3 regions of the Gracilibacillus xinjiangensis genome follow, and region 2 is predicted to be linked to each of the others. Evidence: riboswitches for the same ligand, from Rfam matches in the RefSeq annotation. Region 2 holds a riboswitch; each other region holds the start of a gene.
The links. A riboswitch is a leader RNA that binds a small molecule or an ion and turns the genes downstream of it on or off. The one in region 2 is predicted to bind S-adenosylmethionine.
Positions count from the first base shown of each region.

Region 1: another riboswitch for S-adenosylmethionine. It lies ahead of ACFOY7_RS10525 (inorganic phosphate transporter); the one in region 2 lies ahead of ACFOY7_RS00360 (methionine ABC transporter ATP-binding protein).
Region 3: another riboswitch for S-adenosylmethionine. It lies ahead of ACFOY7_RS06710 (bifunctional homocysteine S-methyltransferase/methylenetetrahydrofolate reductase); the one in region 2 lies ahead of ACFOY7_RS00360 (methionine ABC transporter ATP-binding protein).

Region 1 covers NZ_JBHSDT010000004.1:1,322,841-1,328,159, reverse strand. The annotation lists gene ACFOY7_RS10540 (MDR family MFS transporter) at 1-842, shown strand, start outside; gene ACFOY7_RS10535 (hypothetical protein) at 952-1,218, shown strand; gene cobA (uroporphyrinogen-III C-methyltransferase) at 1,344-2,096, opposite strand; gene ACFOY7_RS10525 (inorganic phosphate transporter) at 2,089-3,168, opposite strand; SAM riboswitch class I at 3,252-3,352, opposite strand; SAM riboswitch class I at 3,615-3,718, shown strand; gene ACFOY7_RS10520 (methionine biosynthesis PLP-dependent protein) at 3,822-4,928, shown strand; gene ACFOY7_RS10515 (aminotransferase class V-fold PLP-dependent enzyme) at 4,921-5,319, shown strand, end outside.
Region 2 covers NZ_JBHSDT010000001.1:67,013-72,331, forward strand. The annotation lists gene ACFOY7_RS00345 (Cof-type HAD-IIB family hydrolase) at 17-745, opposite strand; gene ACFOY7_RS00350 (ACT domain-containing protein) at 906-1,178, shown strand; gene ACFOY7_RS00355 (PFL family protein) at 1,194-2,555, shown strand; SAM riboswitch class I at 2,672-2,778, shown strand; gene ACFOY7_RS00360 (methionine ABC transporter ATP-binding protein) at 2,886-3,911, shown strand; gene ACFOY7_RS00365 (methionine ABC transporter permease) at 3,904-4,572, shown strand; gene ACFOY7_RS00370 (MetQ/NlpA family ABC transporter substrate-binding protein) at 4,602-5,319, shown strand, end outside.
Region 3 covers NZ_JBHSDT010000004.1:528,472-533,790, reverse strand. The annotation lists gene ACFOY7_RS06720 (bifunctional metallophosphatase/5'-nucleotidase) at 1-1,425, opposite strand, end outside; gene ACFOY7_RS06715 (nitroreductase family protein) at 1,782-2,348, opposite strand; SAM riboswitch class I at 2,520-2,625, shown strand; gene ACFOY7_RS06710 (bifunctional homocysteine S-methyltransferase/methylenetetrahydrofolate reductase) at 2,713-4,557, shown strand; gene metE (5-methyltetrahydropteroyltriglutamate--homocysteine S-methyltransferase) at 4,585-5,319, shown strand, end outside.

The sequences.
Region 1 (5,319 bases), on a different contig from region 2:
TTGTTTTTGTCCAAGCAGGAACAGTCTGGACATGGACTTCACTTGAGACAGTTTCTCTTTTGTTACTATTTATTGCATGTATGGGGCTGTTTGTATGGCAGGAAAAAAGGGCAGTATCACCAATGATGCCGCTTTTTCTCTGGAAAGATCGATTAATTATTATCGCAAATCTGGCAACATTATTTTCTGGCATGATTATATTAGGGCTGTCTAGTTTTCTGCCAACATATGTACAAGGGGTGATGGAAGAGTCAGCGATTGTTGCCGGCTTTACATTAAGTACAATGTCGATTGGCTGGCCAATTTTTGCTACGGTTGCCGGACATTTAGTGTTAAAGATCGGCTTTCGAACAACTGCTCTTTTAGGGGGAACCGCACTGTTAATCGGGACCTTCCTGTTCTCATTACTTGATTCGGATAAAGGACCAGTCTACGCGGCAATCAGTTCATTCATTATCGGTGTCGGGATGGGACTGTCCAGCACTACCTTTATTGTCTCGATTCAAAATCATGTGGATTGGAATGTGCGTGGTGTTGCTACATCCTTAAATATGTTTATGCGGATCATCGGAAGTGCTGTTGGTGCATCATTTCTAGGCGGGTTGATGAACCAGCAAATGAGAAAATATTTTCAGGAAGCAGAAGTTAATGCAGAAATTAGCAACACAGAAATATTACTTGATGAAGAAATGCGCCAGACTTTTGATCCTAATGAACTGCTCGCAATACAGGATGGATTAAGTTTTGCCTTACATAATGTGTATCAGGGATTATTTGTAATCGGCCTCCTCACATTTATTATTCTATTATTTTTCCCGAAAATATATCCGAAAGATAAGTAATATTAGGTTTGTCTTATTGATAAGCCTTTTTTTACCCAATGGAAGAAAGCGCTTATTTTTTGTGGTATAATAAAGAAAAGCCAGCTGTAATATGGGAGGGAGTATCAATATGAAATTATCAAACATGATTCTTCATAAGGATATATTGCTGATTCATGCGGATATTAATAACAATGACTATATTTTCACAGTGAAATGGACAATGCCTGTAAATAAAAAAGGTGGCGAATGGGAGCTGAAATCCTATCAAAATAACTCTAATGGTGAGCAAGATTTGTCCAATGATCAAGTCCAGGCATTTCTCAATCAAATCAATCCAGAATGGGATTGGGAGAAAGATAAGGAACAGATTGAGCGGGTTATTGATCAGGATTAGATTTACGGAACGATTATACCATGATACCATGCGTTCCGTAAATAATCGATGCTATCTTTTGGATACAGTCTTCCCAAGAAGCTAACCGCTCGTATAGAAGATAGTCCAAAGAATGGTTATTCCCTTTAGTTCAACTGTTCTACGGCGATTTGTTCGAACCATTGCAGGTCCTTATGCAAATCAACCACTTTACCGACAACAATCATGGAAGGATTGCTAATCTCGCCCATTCTTTTTTCTATATTTTCTAATGTACCAATAACTGTTTTTTGGTGTGTAAATGTTCCCCAATGAATGATTGCAACAGGAGTATTGGGGTCAAGTCCTGCTTGTATTAAATATTGTGCAGTTTTCGGAAAGTGTCTTACCCCCATATAGAAGCAAAGAGTGTCTGCTCCTTTTGCAATATGTTCCCATTCTTCCACTGCACGGTTATCCGGATTGGATGCATTGACAAAGCTCACAGAACCACTTATTCCCCGGTGTGTTAACGGTATCCCTGCATAAGCTGCAGCACTGATGCCTGATGTAATTCCCGGAACAATTTCAAAAGGGATATTCTCTACTTTCAATACTTGCCCTTCTTCCCCGCCACGGCCGAATATAAATGGATCTCCACCTTTTAGCCTTGTGACAACTTTTCCTTGTTTGGCATGGTGAACTAGTAAACGATGAATTTCCTCTTGAATCAAACCATGTAATCTCGGTTTTTTTCCGCAAAAGATCAACTCACAGCCTTCTTTCGCATAATCTAACAGTTCTTTATTAATTAATCTATCATATAGAATCACATCAGCTTCTTTAATTGCTCTTAAACCTTTTAATGTTATTAGTTCCTTATCTCCCGGTCCCGCTCCTACGATGTAAACTTTACTCATTTGCTTGCCATTCCCTTCTCGTTTGCTTCTTTATCTTCTTATCTGCTTTTACTTCATATTTCAGTAAAACGAATGTAATCATAATGGTTAGCAGTAATAATACTACAGTATAGAATGACTGGTGAACAATCATTTCTGTTAAGCTATAGGCAATGACTAATGAAATAATGGGAGATGTAATCCAGACTTTTGCAATCTGGTGAACTATTTTTTGTTTCCAGACATCTTTCCAGCTTTTCGTTGCACTAATACCTACAATAGCAGTCGTTGTCACTTGTGTCATAGGAATCGGAATACCCAGGAAGGACGCGATAATAACAAGGAATCCTGTTGTACTGGATATCACTACACCATTTGCTAGTGATAAGCTCGTAATTTTCTTTGCATTTGTTTCCAATACCTTGCCACCGAACAAAAAGCTTCCAAATGCTACAATTACTGCGAATAATGGCAAACCGACTTCCATTGACATAATATCTGCACCTACTAAAGGACCTAGAGCATTTGCGACATTGTTCATCCCTGCTGCAATCGCTTCAAAGAAACCAGTAAACATCAACAGTACTGCCAGCAATTTATGGGATGGTTTCATTTTAATTTTATGATGAAATTTTGTACGTAACTTTTCAAAAGTAAATGTAATCATAAATGCAAGAAAGGGAATTATTAGCCATAAGCTGACAATATGAAAGATACTCGTTACATAAAGTTGCTGAAACGAGATACCTACACCAACAATCGCACCTACTGTAACTTCACTAGTTGATAAAGGAATACCGATAGAGTTTGTGATTAATAGTGTTCCGCCAGCGACTAACAGGATAATTGCCGCAATGGGAACATCAATAATCTCTTCGGAAATAATTCCTTTGCCTAACGTGTTTGTTACATGCTGACCACCCCATAATGCACCAATGATCGCACCTAATCCCGCTAAAAACAATGCTGTTTTCCTGTTTTTAATTACCTTTGCTCCATAAGCGACCCCCATACTCGCTGCAGAACCACTTGCTCCTATATTAAATGCAAACAGACACGCCGCTAATATTGCAATAATCACTAACATTTTCATCCTACTTCCTTATATTAAAGTTGGCAACACATTTTATATAATAAAAAACTCCCACTTTAGCATAAAGCAGAAGTTTTACCTCCTTCTTATCTGCCAAGTGATATACTTGCTGGAATTAGCACAGTACATAATGCCTGTTGCTGAGATTTCTACGGGCCAGCCCCTCCATCTCTCTTGATAAGAATTGTTATTGAATCGTATTCTTAATGAAGTATTCGGTTAGTTTCTCTCGATAATTACTGGGTATTTGTATTGAATATAATGGCAAAATTACTTATTGTCAATAGTGGTATTTATTGAAATAATAGGCTTTTCGGCCGAAAACCCTTATATCCCATACATTTACTAGGTTTTAATTTTTTTTAGAAAATTTCCTTGATATTTATACTGGAGAATTGTATGATAGTATGTATAGTATTTCCATTAAAACTAAATAATTCGTTTTACACTTATCCAGAGAGGTTTAGGGACTGGCCCGTTGACACCTCAGCAACCAGCATATTCGATGCATGGTGCTAATTCCAGACGGTATTCTTACCAAAGATAAGGAGATTAGTAAACCTTAACCTTACAGGGCTTTCTTCTTATCAAAGAAGAAAGCCTTTTTCAATTTAGAAAAAGAGGTAAAATTTGCATTAAAGGATGTGGGCCTGTTGAAACATATTGAAACTATACTTGCAAAAATCGGAAATGAATCAGATCCAAAAACTGGAGCAGTAGAAGCTCCGATCTATTTATCGACAGCATATCAACATCGTACGATTGGTGAATCAACGGGATTTGATTATACAAGATCCAAAAATCCTACGAGAGATATTGTCGAAGAAACGATTGCTAAATTAGAAAATGGATCAAAAGGATTTGCCTGTACATCGGGAATGGCAGCAATCCAGCTTATTTTTTCCCTATTCGAAAAAGGTGATCAAATTATTGTAACAGAAGATGTATATGGTGGAAGTTACCGCCTGTTTGATCATTATCAGAAAGCATATAATATCAAACCAACTTATGTTACTCCTGATCAAATTGAAGCAAATATTACGGACAAAACAAAAGCTATTTTTATTGAAACACCTACTAACCCATTATTAATTGAATTAGATATAAAAGAGATTGCCGCAATTGCTAAAAAACATGATTTACTGTTTATTGTTGACAATACATTTTATACCCCATATTTACAACAGCCATTAAATGATGGTGCCGATATTGTTATCCATTCAGCTACAAAGTATTTAGGTGGTCATAATGATGTACTAGCTGGCTTAGTTGTTGCGAAAGGGGAAGAACTCTCTGAAAGAATAGGTTATCTTCACAATGCAATAGGTGCTGTGCTTTCACCATTTGACTGTACGCTCTTAATTCGCGGGATGAAAACACTTAGCTTAAGGTTAGAGAAACAACAGCAAAATGCAAAGGATCTCGCAACATTTCTAACAAATCATGAATTAGTTACAGATGTACTTTATCCTGGCAGAGGTGCAATGATGAGCTTTCGTGTGAAAGACAAAGAAATGGTTGCAGGTTTTCTATCAAACCTTGAAACTATTATATTCGCGGAGAGCTTGGGTGGTGTCGAAAGTTTTATAACTTATCCAACAACCCAAACACATGCAGATATTCCAGAAGAAGAACGGGACCGTCGTGGAATCTGCGGCAGACTGCTGCGCTTTTCTGTTGGGATTGAACATATAGAGGATTTGAAGAATGATATTAATCAGGCGTTAATCAAAAGCAAGGAGGGAATTGTTCATGTCTAAACACCAGCTAGAAACGAAATTAATTCACGCAGGGGTGAACCAAGGTTACCAGGAAAGAAAGACAGGTGCTGTTAACCCTCCTATCTATTTGTCATCAACATACCATCAGGATGAGTTACATTCATTTGGACCTTTTGATTATAGCCGTTCAGGAAACCCGACAAGAGAAATTGTTGAAAAAACCATTGCAGAATTAGAAAATGGAATAGCAGGTTTTGCTTTTTCTTCTGGAATGGCAGCAATTTCCTCTGCCTTTCTGTTATTAAAGGCAGGAGACCATGTTGTTGTAACAAAAGATGTCTATGGCGGAACCTTCCGTTTTGTCAGTCAATTGCTTACACAATTCGCTATTGACTATACCTTTGTTGATATGACAAAAAATGAAGAAATT
Region 2 (5,319 bases):
CTGAAATTTCTGCATTTTATAACACAAATTGCTCAATTGCTCTTGCGATGCCATCTTCATCATTAGAGGCTGTAATCCAGTCTGCAACTTCTTTAACAGCTTCCTGCGCATTCCCCATTGCAACACCAATCCCAGCCTTTTCAATCATTTTAATATCATTTAAACTGTCGCCAGCTACCATTACCTGGTCCATAGTAATACCTAAACGGTCACATACTATTTCAATCGCTGCTGCTTTATTTACCCCGGCTGCATTCACTTCGATATTAGTTGGACTGGAATTACTTAATTCAATCTCATCCCATTCTCCCAATGTCTGCATTAATTTTTCTTTCACGTCTGGAGTTTCCGTATCAAAACCGAATTTTAACCATTCATGTGCATTAACATCTTCAGGTACTTCGCCTCGCCATATTTTATCAATGGATGACAGCCATGCCCATGTCTTGTGTTCTTCTTTTAGGGCAATAAGTTTTTCCATCACCTTCACATCTAATGTTTGTCTGGCAATCAATTCACCTGTCATTGTCCAAATTTCACTGCCATTCACTGTAATTAAATAATGAATGTCCAGTTCTTTTGCTATTTCAGAACTTGTTTGATAATGTCTGCCTGTTGAAATGATAACCTCAACACCTTTTTCACGCGCCTTTATAATTGCTTCCTTATTTGCTTCTGACACTTTGTGTTTCGTATTTAGTAACGTTCCATCCATATCTAATGCAATTAACCGAATGTCCTTCATTTAGAATCCTCCTTTACCCTTTTTATTTTATGTGATACCAACTAATTTAGCAAAAATGCGAAGGTTATTTCATGTTATAATGTGTATATTATAGCAACATGGTATTGATACTATGTTTATAATTTATATTGAGATTAAAGGAATTCATGAGGTGATTTATATGCAAAAACGAGCTGTAGTAAGTGTTGTTGGTAAAGATCAGGTTGGTATTATCGCCAAAGTTACAACCATCTTAGCAGAAAATAAAGTCAATATTTCTGACATTAGTCAAACGATCTTACAAGATTTCTTTACAATGATCATGCTGATTGATATTAATGATCCAAACAAGTTAAGTATACTTCAAAAAAATTTTGAACCTGTTGAACAAGAACTTGGACTTAAAATTAATATTCAATTAGAAGATGTTTTTCAAGCAATGCATCGTGTTTAATAAGGAGGAAGTTGAATGGCTATAGCTTTTACAGAAATCCAGGAAACCATACGGATGGTAGAAATGGAACATTTGGACATAAGAACAGTTACAATGGGTATTAGCCTCCGTGATTGTGCTGATCCTGACTTTTCTCAACTGAAAGAAAAGGTGTATAAGAAAATTACAACATATGCAAAAAATTTACAAACAACCGCAAATCAAGTCGCAGAAGAATATGGGGTTCCAATCATTAATAAAAGGATTGCCATTTCCCCTGTTGCTGAATTACTTGGAACTGCTTCAAAAGAACAAGCAGTTGAACTTGCTAAAACGTTGGATGATGCGGCAAAATATTTGAATATTGATTTTATTGGTGGTTATTCCGCATTAGTACATAAAGGCATCTCAAAAGGCGACCAAATCCTGTTAGATGCATTACCGGAAGCATTAAGCCAAACTGAAAGGGTTTGTGCATCTATCTCAGTTGCAACTACAAGAACTGGAATTAATATGGATGCTGTCGCACAAATGGGTAAGATCATTAAAAAAACGGCAGAATTGACAAAGGAACAAAACAGTATTGGGTGTGCCAAGTTAGTTGTTTTTTGTAACCCTGTTGAAGACAATCCATTTATGGCAGGTGCGTTTCATGGTGCAGGCGAGGGTGAAGCAGTACTAAGTGTAGGGGTTAGTGGCCCTGGTGTTGTTTTAAATGCATTAAGAAGGTATCCAGATGCAGACCTTGGCGAAGTTTCTGATGTGATTAAAAAAACGGCCTTCAAAATCACTAGAGCAGGAGAATTAATTGGACGGGTTGTTGCCGAACGCCTCAATGTACCATTTGGAATAATGGACCTGTCACTTGCTCCAACCAATGCAATGAATGATAGTGTTGCAGAAATTTTAGAAGAAATTGGACTAGAGCGTGTTGGTACACATGGTACAATAGCGGCCCTTGCTTTAATGAATGATGCGGTAAAAAAAGGCGGAGCAATGGCTAGTTCTTATGTTGGTGGTTTAAGCGGTGCTTTTATACCTGTAAGTGAAGACAATGGAATGATCCGCGGCATTGAAGATAATGCTCTTACACTTTCTAAGTTAGAGGCTATGACTTGTGTATGCTCTGTCGGTTTAGATATGATTGCATTAGATGGCAAGGCTAGCCCGGAAACACTTGGAGCAATAATCGCTGATGAAGCTGCAATTGGTATGATAAATAAAAAAACAACTGCTGTAAGAGTGATCCCGGTTATAGGGAAAGAAGCTGGTGAAGTTGTAGAGTTTGGTGGATTATTGGGGCGAGCTCCCATCATTGGTGTAAACCAGTTCAGTTCAGATAAACTCATCCAAAGAGGCGGGAGAATACCTGCACCAATCCAGGCATTAACCAATTAACTTTGATACAATAATATTGTTTAACTATTGGAATAATTAGATAATTCAAACTTTTTATTGTATTATTGACTAGTATTAAGAAAGATGCTATGATATCGACTAATGAAAAGAATAGACTCTTATCAAGAGAGGTGGAGGGACTGGCCCTATGAAACCCAGCAACCGTTAGAATTCGTTCTAAAAGGTGCTAATTCCACAAAGTGTATGCTTTGAAAGATAAGAGGACATCACGGGATACAATAGTCCTTTCTGTCCTCTTGTGCAGAAAGGACTTTTTTATGTTCTTTTCTAATTACTTGTCTTAACTTGCGAGGAAAGGAGTGGATTCAGTTGATTCAAATAAAAAACTTAAAGAAATTATATCAAACAAAGAAACAAAGTGTTCAAGCAGTGGATGATGTTTCTTTAACAATAAATCAAGGAGAGATCTTTGGTGTAATAGGGTACAGCGGTGCTGGTAAAAGTACATTTATCAGACTAATAAATCGATTAGAAGAACCCACTTCGGGATCTATTAAAATACATGATAAAGATATTACCAAAATGGCAGCGAATGAACTACGCATAAAACGTCAAAAAATTGGAATGATCTTTCAACATTTTAATTTACTGTGGTCAAGAACTGTCTTTGATAATATTGCATTCCCACTTGAAATTGCTGGTGTTTCAAAAGCAGAGGTAAAAAAGAAAGTTTCTGAACTTATTAATCTAGTAGGATTATCCGGTAAAGAAAATAGTTATCCATCACAATTAAGTGGTGGTCAAAAACAAAGAGTAGGTATTGCAAGAGCTTTAGCCAATGACCCGGAAGTCTTATTATGTGATGAAGCCACTTCTGCTCTCGATCCGGAAACGACAGATGATATCCTCGATTTGCTTGTTTCTATTAATCAAAAACTTGGTCTTACTATTATCCTGATTACTCACGAAATGCATGTAATTCAAAAGATTTGTCATCGTGTTGCTGTAATGGAGAATGGTAAAGTAGTGGAAACTGGCGAAGTACTAGATGTCTTTGTCCGACCGCAATCCAAAACGACGAAAAGATTTGTTCAGCAACTAAATCCATTAGAACATGAACAAGATAAATTAGCAGAATTTATTAATGACAGAAGCGATAGTGAAGTAATTAAACTTCATTTTATTGGAAAAGATACAAAGCGTGCACTAATTAGTGAAATCGCAAAAAATTTTACTGTAGAAGTAAACATACTACAAGGTTCCATTACCCCAACACAAGAAGGTTCGTTTGGGACATTATATATTGAATTAAATGGAGAAAGTGATGTTTTAACAAATACAATAAAATATATCAAAGATGCTGGAGTGGAAGTCGAGGTGTTAAAACATGCTTAACGAATGGTTTCCGAATGTTATTCCAGGAGATGTATGGGTTGCTACACAAGAAACATTGTATATGACAATCATTGCAGTTATTGGCACATTAATTTTAGGTATTTTATTAGGGTTGCTACTATTTTTAACAGATCAGGGAAACCTATGGGAAAACCGAATTATTAATTTTATTACAGCTCTAGTTGTTAATGTCTTCCGCGCCATCCCTTTCATCATATTAGTTTTGCTTTTATTCCCTTTTACCGATTTTTTAATCGGTACAATCAGAGGTTGGAAGGCTGCTTTACCTGCTCTAATTGTTGGAGCAGCTCCATTTTACGCAAGACTGGTTGAAATTGGATTAAAAGAAGTGGATAAAGGTGTGGTGGAAGCAGCTAAATCAATGGGAGCAAAAGCACATACGATAATATTTAAAGTCTTATTGCCAGAATCTATGCCTGCATTAATATCTGGTTTAACTGTCACAAGTATTGCATTGATAGGCTATACAGCAATGGCTGGTGTCATAGGCGCTGGAGGCTTAGGTGATTTGGCTTATATGAAAGGCTTTTTAAGAAGAGATTTTGATGTCGTACTATTGTGTACTATTCTTATCATTTTCCTTGTCTTCATCTTACAATTTATAGGTGATTTACTATCGAAAATGGTTGATAAAAGATAAATATAAAATAGTTGAAAGGATGATTTAAAATGAAAAAATTGTTAAGTTTATTATTAGCAACATTGTTATTTTTGGTATTAGCAGCATGCGGGAACTCCGAGAAGGAGGAAGCAACTGATGGGGAGAATGGGGATGAACCAGTTGCTATTACAGTTGGTGCTACTAGTGTTCCACATGCAGAACTATTGGAACAAGCTGTACCAATTCTTGCTGAGGAAGGAATTGAACTTACTGTTGAGACATATCAGGAATACACTTTCTTAAATGAAGATACTGATAATGGAACGATCGATGCTAACTATTTCCAACACATTCCTTACTTTGAAGGGCAAAAAGAAGAATTTGGTTTTGATATCGTTAATTTAGGCGGAATTCATATTGAGCCAATTGGGATATATTCTCAAGATATTACTAGCAAAGATGACATACCTGAAGGCACTGCTTTTATTATGAGCCGTAACGTACCAGATCACGGGAGAATTCTTACTCTTTTAGAAAAAGAAGGATTAATAACACTTGATGAGAATGTAGATAAGCAATCTGCTACTATTGAAGACATCGTAGATAACCCGTTAAATTTAGAATTTGATGTAAGTATTGACCCAGGTTTTCTTCCGGAGCTTTATGACAGAGAATCAAATGCACTGTTAGCGATTAATACAAACTATGCATTAGAAGCTGGACTAGTACCAACAGAAGATGCATTAATTCTCGAAGATACAGATTCACCTTACGTAAACATCATCG
Region 3 (5,319 bases), on a different contig from region 2:
AAAATAGTTTCCTCCGCCACTGGCACGATAGTTGTTCATTACCACATTGAACTCTTTGTCTAAATCTAATGGCTCCCCTTGGTATTGAAGCTCTGTGACACGTTCCCCAATAGGACGGGATATATTTAATTCGTAATGAATTCCTTCCCACATATCATAATTGTAATGCTGTGGTTTTGGTTCAATAAATTGTGGGTTAATGGCTATTTCTCCATTGTCATCAATCTCGAAATAGCTTGCAGATAACTCCAGCGCTTCTTTTATGTCTTTCCCTTTTAATCTTAAAACCTTTAATGTGTTGGGGTAAATATAGTTGGATACAATATCTCTCATTGTCACTCTGGCAGGGAAACCTGGCGATTGGTCATGAAATAAAGCGGTACAAGAAATTGTTACATTGGCAATATCCATTTGCAATAAATTGATATATTCAACAAAAGGATGCTCCTCTAACCTTGCTTGAAATGGATCAGAAATACTCATATCTCCAACCACTTCCGTTATCGGCTGGTCCAGCCACTCCTGAACTTCCTTTTCATCCTTTTCTATTAATTCAAAAATTTCCCGATCTGTATGGATTTTCTCATCAACATAGTGCAGCTTTGACTGAATAGAGTGTACTGCTCCTCCATCCCACTCTATAGAAATTTCACCTAACGCTTGACCATTATTGCCTGTTTGGATCACTGTCACACCATTTATATTGGCTGTGATATAACGGTGCTGATGTCCTGTAATAAGTATGTCGATCCCTTCAACTTCCTGGCAAATCTGATAGCCTTGATTTTCTCCTGTAAGCGCCTCTGTTGGCTCGCCACCATCTGGGTCTCTTTCTAAACCACCATGGTAACAAACAACTAACAGATCTGGTTGTTCCAATTCTTTTACTTTCTTTACCCATTTCTTAGCAGATGTACAAGCATCTTCAAATAGCAGGCCCTTAATATGATTTGGGTCTTCCCAATTAGGAATATAGTGAGTAGTAAGACCGATAAATGCTATTTTCTTCCCTGCTGTTTCTTTGATCAAATATGGTTTACCGAAAAAAGGCTCTTTTGTTTCCTCATCTAAAATATTGGCTGATAACCATGGATACTGAGAATTTTCAATTACCGCTTGAAGATACTCTAATCCATAATTAAATTCATGATTGCCGAATACAGAGAAATCGTAGTTTAACCGGTTTGCTATATGAACTAAAGGACTCGTTTGTTCCTTATGATATTTTGCAAAGTAATATGTAAAAGGACTGCCTTGGATAAAATCGCCATTATCCATGATGATGACATCATTCTGTTCTCTTATCTTTTTCATAATTGTTGCGATTTTTGCTAGACCCATGTTTTCTTCTATCATATTTCTGTAATTTGTTGGTGCAATATATCCATGAATATCACTTGTTATACAAATGGATAGTTTCTGCATGTTATCTCTCCTCTACTAATTCATTCATCTCATTATAACGAAAAACTATTAGCAACAGGAAAAAGTTTACACTATCTTTACTCAGTTTTAACACTTAGTTTTCATTCATTTGTTATATTAAAAGTGTTCCAAATTGAGCAATGCTGCAAAGATTGCTTTCTCACAAAATGATAGCCCCTTTTTCTTGTTTGCCGATGACACGTTTCATCGGCATATTTTTATGTCCTTATTTAGCGACACTCTAATATAATCACTTGAGTGTCAGGCTAAATAGTTTCCTAACCAAGCTGTATGGCTATTATTATTAGCAATTCATACGCACAAAAAAACCACACCTTAATCAGATGTGGTCACCGTTATGATAATTCTGTTATTCGCTCTGATGCAGGTATTCTTGGCAAAGGTTTTTGATCTTTTGCCGGGTAGCCAACTTGCAATAATCCAATGACACGTTCATTTTCCTGTAATCCGATTAAATCTTTTGTTTCATCACAGAATGCTAATTTCCCGGTTTTCCAAAACACACTTAAACCTTCTTCCCATGCTAACAAGCTGAAATTCTGGATTAAACAACTAGTAGAAGCATAGTCTTCCTCAATAAACTTCTCAATTGGATTAATATGATTAATAACAAAAATAATAAAAGGAACATCCATTATTTTTTGATATCCTATCTCACCGATTTTTTCCAACTCTTCTGCTGACACAGTTTTTGCCTTTTCTTTTGCAATCTCGCGATTAATTTCAGCAAGTTTCTTCTTCGTCTCCCCTGTTACAAAAACGAAACGCCAGGGTTCTGTCATTTTATGATTTGGGACCCATACAGCAACATCTAATAGTTCTTTCATCAGATCAACTGATACGGGATCTTCTTTATATACGGAAATGGACCGGCGTTCTTTAATTAACTGCTTTACATTCATTTTCATCCACCTCTATCCCTCAATTGAGAATCATTTTCAATGATATCATAAATTCTTCACCCATACAAGTTCATTTAGCTTAATAGGGAAAATATTCAATAATTTAGAAAAACATCTTGATAATGATTTACTTTTCATGTAATATGTTGACAGCGAAAACTTTATAGCAATCTCTTATCAAGAGAGGTGGAGGGACTGGCCCTACGATACCTCAGCAACCGTCTATCACTAGACAAGGTGCTAAATCCAGCAAGCAAACATGCTTGAAAGATGAGGAACAAGGAATATTCCCATTAAGGGCCTTCATCAATCAAGGATGAAGGCCTTTTTTAATGTACTTACCTATAGAAAGGAGGTGAATAGAATGAAAGATCTTCGTAAACAATTGGAAGAAAATATCCTTATTGCTGATGGGGCGATTGGGACATTACTATACGCACATGGTGTTGATCAATGCTTTGAAGCATTCAACCTATCAAAGCCGAATGAAGTATTGCAAGTTCATCGCTCTTATATAGAAGCAGGTGCTGACATCATCCAGACAAACACATATGGCGCCAACTATATTAAACTGGCTCGTTTTGGCTTGGAAGAACAGGTGCATCAAATTAACGTAAAAGCAGTACAACTCGCTAAGCAAGCTGCAAATGAAAACACATTTGTTTTAGGAACAATTGGCGGGATAAGAGGTGTACAAAAACTAGTTACATCAAAGAAGGAAATCACACGAAGCTTTAAAGAACAGTTATTTACATTGCTTTTAGAAGGCATTGATGGAATCTTACTAGAAACATATTACGATCTTGAAGAATTAAAAACTGCTTTAAAGATTGTTAGAAAAGAGACTGACCTGCCTATCATTACGAATGTTTCGATGCATGAACCAGGTATATTGGAAAATGGAACATTATTAACAGATGCATTTTACCAATTAGAGGAATTAGGTGCAGATGTGGCAGGGATTAATTGCCGCCTGGGGCCTCATCATATGATTGAATCATTAGAGTCTGTTCCATTACTTGAAAAGGCTTATCTGTCAGCATTTCCGAATGCTAGTTTACCAGCATATGAAAACGGAAAGCTGGTATACAGTGAACAAACCGATTATTTCAAGCAATGTGCCAAAAAGTTCCGCGACCAAGGTGTCCGGCTTATTGGCGGTTGCTGTGGCACTACCCCGGAGCATATAAAAGCATTAAAAACAGGCATAAAAGGACTTTTACCGATCACCAATAAAGAAGTAAGAGAAAACCCGCTAATTATTACACAATCAGACCCTCAACTAGAGAATCATCAACCAACCTTACTTGATAAAGTAAAAGAAAGACATACTGTGATTGTGGAATTAGATGCACCTAAGCATTTAGAGATTGATGAATTTCTTGAAGGTGTGAAGCAATTAGATAAAGCTGGTGTCGATGCCATTACTTTAGCAGACAATTCCCTTGCTACACCTAGAATAAGCAACCTTGCGATGGCAATCAAAATGAAAGAACTGAATATTGGCGTAAAACCACTCATTCACTTAACCTGTCGTGATCGCAATTTAATTGGACTGCAAGCACATCTCATGGGACTACATACATTAGATTTCCATGACATATTAGCGATAACAGGTGACCCAACCAGAATTGGCGGTTTCCCTGGTGCATCTTCCGTCTTTGATGTCACATCATTTGAATTAATCCGCCTGATCAAACAATGTAACACAGGATTATCCTTTTCAGGTGCCTCCCTGCGAAAAAAAACAAATTTCCAAGTAGCTGCTGCATTTAACCCAAATGTTGCAAACTTAGAAAAAGCAGTAAAGCGAATGGAAAAGAAAATAGAACATGGTGCTGATTACTTCCTAACCCAACCAATCTTCAACCATGAGCAAATTATCGCTTTATATCGTGAAACAAAGCACTTGAAAACACCTGTTTTCATCGGCATTATGCCATTAGTCTCACATAAAAACGCTGAATTCCTCCATCATGAAGTTCCGGGCATGAAACTTTCTGATGAGGTTCGCGCAAGAATGCAAGCACAAGTCAGCCGCAATGATGCAATACAAGAAGGAATACAAATTGCTAAAGAATTGATCGACACAGCTATTAACTATTTTAATGGAATTTACTTAATTACGCCATTCATGAACTATCAAATTACGACAGAATTAACGAAATATATTATAAAAGTGAAAAACGAAAAGAAAATACTGCATTAAATTTGCGAATATAGGAGTGTGTTCATAATGACAACATATATTAGTTCAAATCTAGGATATCCACGCATTGGGAAAGACAGAGAATGGAAAAAAGCTTTGGAATCTTATTGGAGAAACGAGATAACAGAAGATGAATTAAAGACGGAAACCAAACAATTGCGTCTTGCTAATTTAAAAAAACAACAAGACCTTAACATTGATCTAATTCCTGTCGGAGATTTCTCTTTTTATGACCATGTGCTTGATACGGCATTTTCTTTTGGTCTGATTCCCAAAAGGTTTCAGGAATTAGATGAAAAATCGATTGATACTTATTTCGCAATTGCACGCGGGACAAAAGAAGCAGTTGCAGCTGAGATGACCAAATGGTTTAACACCAATTATCATTACATTGTTCCAGAACTGAATGATGTCACACCAAGGTTAATAGAAAACCGGGCGTTAACTTATTACAATGAAGCAAAAGCAGAATTAGGCATTAACGGGAAACCGGTTCTGGTTGGACCTGTAACTTTTGTAAAGTTATCCAAAGGGTATAGGGATACTAATTTTGAAGCAATCGTTGAGTCTTTCTTACCTCTTTATGAACAGGTTTTAGAAGAACTTGTTGATGCAGGTGCAGACTGGATTCAAATAGATGAACCAATCTTAGGCACAAACCTTTCCGAAAAGGAAATCGCATTGATCGCAAAAGTTTATCAACAATTAACAGCAAGTGTACCGCATGCCAAAATTATTTTACAAACATATTTTGAAACAGTA